One region of the Lutispora sp. QWL-02 genome, then DNA from elsewhere that is predicted to be linked to it. Evidence: riboswitches for the same ligand, from Rfam matches in the RefSeq annotation. Region 1 holds a riboswitch; the other holds the start of a gene.
The links. A riboswitch is a leader RNA that binds a small molecule or an ion and turns the genes downstream of it on or off. The one in region 1 is predicted to bind cobalamin.

Region 1 (3,207 bases):
AAATACCCTTTTTATTAGCTGCTTGCACACCGTTACATCCTCTATGGCTTCTCCAAGGTATAAATGCTGTACTGTTCCACCTGTATAAAGAATTTGCAGCTTATCTTGATGATCCATAACCTCAAACATGTCATCCGTATGGTCTACCGGAAGCTGAGTTGAATTTGTATAATAGGGTATATCCCTTCCTGCCGTGATGATATCCCTGTATTTATTCTTGTCCAGCATTGCCAGCCGATAAGAGGTCCCCTCTGCCGGCGTTGCTTCAAGGTTATACACATTGCCGGTTTCGTCCTGGAATTCAAGGAGAAGCTCCCTGAGGAAATTCATCACCTCCAATGAAAAGGCTTTGCCTTCCTCCGAGGCTATATCCTTTCCCATGAAGTTAATAAGGGCTTCATTCATTCCAAGGATTCCTATGGTGCTGAAGTGATTGTGCCAATACCTTCCAAATCTCTGCTTTACATTTCTCAAATAATAGGCAGAGTATGGATATAGCCCTTTTTCCGTTTGCTGTTCAATTATCTTTCTTTTTATTTCAAGAGAAGTGCGGCCAATCTCGGCAATTCTTCTAAGACTGGATAAAAACTCTTCTTTAGTTTTGGACAGATAGCCGATACGCGGCAAATTGATTGTGAAAACTCCGATGGAGCCTGTCAATGGATTGCTTCCAAAAAGCCCGCCCCCCCGTTTCTTTAATTCTCTCGTATTAAGTCTCAAACGGCAACACATAGATACTGCATCTTCAGGTGAAAGGTCAGAATTTATGTAATTAGCGAAATATGGTATGCCATATTTGCATGTAATCCGCATAAATGCGTCCACTATAGGGCTTTGCCAATCAAAATCCTTTGTTATGTTTATTGTGGGTATCGGGAAAGTAAATACACGCCCCTTTGCATCGCCTTCCAGCATGACCTCGCAAAAGGCTAAATTAAACATATCCATTTCCTTCTGGAAATCGCCATATTTATCATCGGTGTATTTTCCTCCCAAAATCACAGCCTCATCCTTTAATGTTGATGGAACCCGTATATCGAAGGTAAGATTGGAAAAGGGACATTGAAAGCCAACCCTTGTTGGCACATTGATATTAAATATGAACTCCTGGAGGCACTGTTTAACTTGTTTATAGCTCAAATTATCGTAGCGTATAAATGGAGCACAGTATGTGTCAAAGCTTGACCAGGCCTGTGCTCCTGCGGTTTCTCCCTGGGTTGTAAAGGTGGAGTTTACTATTTGCCCGAGAAAAGAGCGCAAATGCCTGGCCGGACCGCTTTCCACCTTACCCGGAACTCCGCCAAAGCCATCCATCAATAGCTGGCGCAAATCCCAACCGGCACAGTAAGGACCAAAAAAGCCGAGGTCGTGAATATGGCAGTCACCGCTTTCATGAGCCTTCCTTACTTCCTCCGGATATACCTCGTAAAGCCAGTACTTTTTCGTAAATACATCCCTGACATAATTATTTAGGCCATTGACGCTCTTCTGTGAATTGGCGTTTTCATTTATTTGCCAATCCTTGCCCGACAGGTAGTCGGAAAACATTTCAATTGTCGCACCGATTAAAGCATCCATTTCTCTGGCGCTTTTCCTTTTTTGCCTATACAGTATGTATGCTTTTGCAGTTCGAGCATGCCCATTTTCAATGAGCACCTTTTCAACAATATCTTGAATATCTTCAATATCCGGAGTTTTATTTATATATTTGCTTTCAAGCTTTTTTACAACCTGCTTTGCCAGTTCTTCCGCCAATTGAAGGTCTTTGCCTCCACAGGCCACTGCAGCTTTAAAAATCGCACGGGATATCTTCTCCGGATCAAAGGCTTCACGCCTGCCATCCCTTTTTACAACTTCAGAAATCATAATAGCCTCCTGTTTAAAAATAATAAACCCTTTGCAAAAAAGCAAAGGGAGTCAACCGTAAAAGCACCCCCTATCACTCGTAGAGTTAATGGTACATCCGCAAAGGCAGGTCTTCTGACTACGGGTCATCAATGCATCATGCCTTCCCGAAATATTCAGTGGCATATACAATGAAGCATTTCCCCATTACAGCGGCGGGACCGTACAGGATTTTCACCTGTTTCCCTTTTAAGCCGTACCCTAGGTACAAGCACCTTGCTAGCACAATATTTAGTTATTAATATAGTAACATATACCATATATTGTGTCAATCAGTTTGATGAGCTAAGATAGCGTCAATTTATATTTTACTAAATTTAGCTGTTAATCTCTTCTAAAAATTCCTTCCCGTATCTCTCAAGCTTGACCTGTCCAACACCGTTTACTTGTAAAAACTCGTCACTATTTTTGGGCATTTTGATACACATATCCCTAAGAGCAGCATCTGCAAAAACTATATATGCCGGTACTTGCTGATCTTGAGCAATTTTGCTTCGGAGCAATCGTAATCTCTCAAACAGCTCTTCATTTATGTTTGTATTTAATTGTTCTGTCTTAGTTTTGGCTTTGGCAGGTTTGTCCTCATCTTTATAATGCTTTTGCACCTTCATGCTAATTCTGCAATCGCCAAAAAGGACTTCCACTGCCTTATGTGTAAGCTGAACTACAGGATATTCACTGTTCGTTATCTCCAAATATCCCTGCAATACAAGAAAATTTATAACATCCCTGATCCTGCTCTCGGAAACACTAGACATTACCCCATAGGTTGATATATTATTAAGGCTGTTATTTATAATTCTTTGATTTTTGCTGCCTCTCAATATATCAACAATCATTCTTATACCAAAACGCTGCCCAACTCTTTTTATACAAGACATTATCTTTTGAGCCTCAATAGTAACGTCTTCCTCTTCAAAATTTGTGTTGCAATTTGAGCAATTCCCACAATAATTTGATGCTTTTTCTCCAAAATAGTTTAGTATATATTCCCTCAGGCAATCATTAGTATGACAGTAAAATGTCATTATTTTTAATAATTCCCGGTCTTTTTCTTTTATAGCTTCAATTGTCTCTTTATCCAAGTCCTCATTGCCATTAGAATTATCTATTAGTAATTGGTTTATGACTACGTCTTGTCCGCCATAAAAAAGCAAGCATTCCGCAGGTTCTCCATCCCTTCCTGCTCTGCCGGCTTCTTGATAGTAGCTTTCAATATTCTTGGGCATATTGTAGTGAATTATATAGGAAATATTAGATTTATCAATGCCCATACCAAAAGCATTTGTAGCCACCATTATA
Region 2 (3,207 bases), 280 kb from region 1:
ATAATCTTCTATCTTTACATATTCCATATCATAATTAAAATATTCCAGCATCTGATTGGTTACCATGACCGTGATGCAATCCAGCAAGAAACAATCATATTCTTCCCCATGTTTATGTATTATCCCATCAATATCTTTAAAGGCTTCTATGGTACGCCATTCCTTAGATCTGGATTCCTTATGCTTTTTTATCCTGTCTTCCATTTCACTGTCAAAGGCTACGGCAGTGGCTATGTATATCACCTTTTCTCCATAGCTTTTTGCCATATTCTCTGAAAAACTGCTCTTCCCGCTTCTTGCTCCGCCTGTAACCAAAATACATTTGCCCATAAATATCCCTACCTTATATCGATTAAATAATCATTTTTTATTGAGGCCTCTTCAAAAGTTGCCATGTTTGTGATCACTTCATCAGCCGCCTCCAAAATATTGAAAGCTATGGCGCAGCCGCTTCCCTCACCCAGCCGCATATCCAGATTAAGCATAGGCTTTAATCCTAATATGTCTATTATTGTCTTATATCCGGGCTCTGCTGAACAATGAGAAGTGAACATATAATCCGCGGTCATAGGATTCAGCTCATATGCCAATAACGCGGCTGCCGCAGATATCAAGCCATCAATCAAAACAGGCAATCTATAATATGCAGCCCCAATAAAACAGCCTGCCATACCGCCTATATCAAATCCTCCGACCTTTGACAGCACATCTATGGGGTCATTTTTGTCCGGATTATTGATTTTTAATGCCTGGGTTATAATTTTCTTTTTGTTTTCAAAACCTTCTCCCGTGAGACCGGAACCTTTGCCTACAACCTCATCCGCATCGCATCCTGTAAAAGCCATTATAATAGCGCTTGAGGTGCTCGTGTTGCCTATCCCCATCTCACCGGTGCCTAAAACCTGCGCCCCTTCCCGGAAGGCTTCTTCAACCATATTTATGCCTGTCTCTATAGCCTTTAAGCCCTCTTCTCTCGTCATGGCAGGGCCTTTGGCCATATTCCATGTGCTTTTCCTGATTTTCCTTTTATATAAGCCGGGATAATCAATATCTGCATTGATTCCTATATCAACAACCTTGAGCTTGGCTCCTGCATGCTTCGCCAATACCCCCACACCTGTAACCCCTCTTATGAAATTGATCGTTTGAATTGCCGTTATATTCTGAGGGCAGCTGCTCACTCCTTCTTCTACTACACCATTATCTGCCGACATTATTATAAGCTGCTTATTGGTCATAGGATTGCTGATCTTGCCTGTTATGCCTGAAAGCCTTATTGCGATTTCTTCTAATTGCCCTAAGCTTCCTAAAGGTTTCGCCAGATTGTCCAATCTTTCTTTTGCTTTAATTTTGGCATGCTCATAGCTTCCTTCTATGCCTTCCAGTATTTCATTCAAATCCTTCATTCAAACCTTTCTCCTTAAATCAAAATAAAAAACCACACCTGCAGTGTGGGAATATGAAAAGATGATCATCCCCTCCCTCCGAAGGTTGAAACGATAATTGGCAGGTTTCCTGGCTCATGGTTCATCTTACTCTCCTGCCTTCTCGGTTCCCCAATGGCATAGTCGGATTTCATCCCATATACAGTAGCGGGGGCTGCAGCAGGTTTTAACTGCTTTCCCTTTTAACCTCATGCATTCAATATATGCCTAAGGCACCAAAAATGATATTCTATTGCTCTAATTATAATGTTTTTAAAAAACTGAGTCAATCTATTAATTCGCTTTGGCGTTCATGCCAGCCTGCCCGTATCACCCGTATATGAATTCCAATATATCATTAGCATATTTTTTTGTAAACTCATATCCCCTTTCTATCATCTCAGGAGCTCTTTTTGTCTCCAATATTGAAACATCATATATACCGGGATTTAGAATCAGTATTTCCTTTTTATTTCTGACATGCCTCAAATTCCTTTTTCTGAAGCTGCTCAAATCATCAATCCCATACTTCTCTTTTTTCAATGATGTGATTGTATAACTAAAAATACTTAGAGATTGGGATGCTATCTCAAAAATATTGTCTATGCCCTTCTTTAATTGCCCGTTATATCCCAGATCATAGCATAATATTTTATCAGCGCCCATGCTCATGATTATTTCAAAGGGCAGATTATCCTCTAATCCTCCATCCACCAATTCAAGAGAATAATCCCCGATTTTTTTTGGGCAGAATATCACAGGTATTGATATGCTTGCTCTTATGGCCTCCGATATTTTGATCCCATCGATATATAATGCCTTCTCATTCTCTTGGGGCACCTTCCGGCTGACAAACATTACAGTCCTGCCTCTATTGATATCCACAGCTGGTATAGCAAGAAATATATCTGCTTCATGCATCTTTTTACCATTCAAAATTTTATCTATTGTTTTTTCAATCCTATCGCCTTTAATAAAGCCGCTTAACGTTCCTTCTGCATTTTTATTTGCAATAAAATTCCCTATGGCTTTAAATATCCCCTTATAATCTATATCAATGATCTGCGAAATATTCTTCAATGCTAACATTTCCATATCTTTTGGAGCTATTCCTGCTGCATATAACCCGGCAATGATGCTTCCTGCACTGCAGCCTGAAACCATCTTCGGTTTTAATCCATATTCCGTCAAACAAGTTAAGGCTCCTATGTGAGAAAGCCCTCTGATTCCACCTCCGGAAAAAACTAAGCCCAATTTCATTTCTTAAACCCCCTATATTTAAAATAGATAATTATTAATAAGTCCAAAATTTATAAAAAGACTTGTAACACTTTAGGTCTGAAAAAATATTATGGTATTAGAGGTGAACAACACCTGAATCAGCAGGTGAAGGGCACCTACAATTGGGAGGTGAAGCGCATATGGGTAAAGACTGCTGCAAAAAAGAATGTAAGGATTACGACAGAAGAGAATGCAAAGAGTTCAGAGTAAAGAATTTTCCTGATAGCATAAGAGAGCTTCTCTGCTTATTGGCAAAAGATGATGAGAATAGGGTAACTGCCATACTAAAAAATACTTGTGAAGACTGCATTTTGGAAGATGCATGCCTGGTAGCGGTAATAGGTGATTTAGCAGTATTCCGTTATCATGATAAATTCAAATTTGTAGATATGGATTGCATCTGCTCTATCATAGTAGATTGCGAAACAATATTAGATGAACTTCTGGAATCAAGTAATCAATGCAAATGCTAACAAGATAGGCATTCATGTAACAGACTATT

Region 2: it holds a riboswitch for cobalamin, as region 1 does, so the genes downstream of both, cobT (nicotinate-nucleotide--dimethylbenzimidazole phosphoribosyltransferase) here and AC4HCY_RS15575 (ribonucleoside triphosphate reductase) in region 1, are expected to answer to the same signal.

The regions. Positions count from the first base shown of each region.
Region 1 covers NZ_CM177762.1:3,299,932-3,303,138, forward strand. Annotated here, with positions in the region: gene AC4HCY_RS15575 (ribonucleoside triphosphate reductase) at 1-1,866, opposite strand, end outside; cobalamin riboswitch at 1,954-2,138, opposite strand; gene recQ (DNA helicase RecQ) at 2,223-3,207, opposite strand, start outside.
Region 2 covers NZ_CM177762.1:3,020,476-3,023,682, forward strand. Annotated here, with positions in the region: gene cobU (bifunctional adenosylcobinamide kinase/adenosylcobinamide-phosphate guanylyltransferase) at 1-330, opposite strand, end outside; gene cobT (nicotinate-nucleotide--dimethylbenzimidazole phosphoribosyltransferase) at 339-1,406, opposite strand; cobalamin riboswitch at 1,489-1,680, opposite strand; gene AC4HCY_RS14365 (patatin-like phospholipase family protein) at 1,755-2,684, opposite strand; gene AC4HCY_RS14370 (hypothetical protein) at 2,846-3,178, shown strand.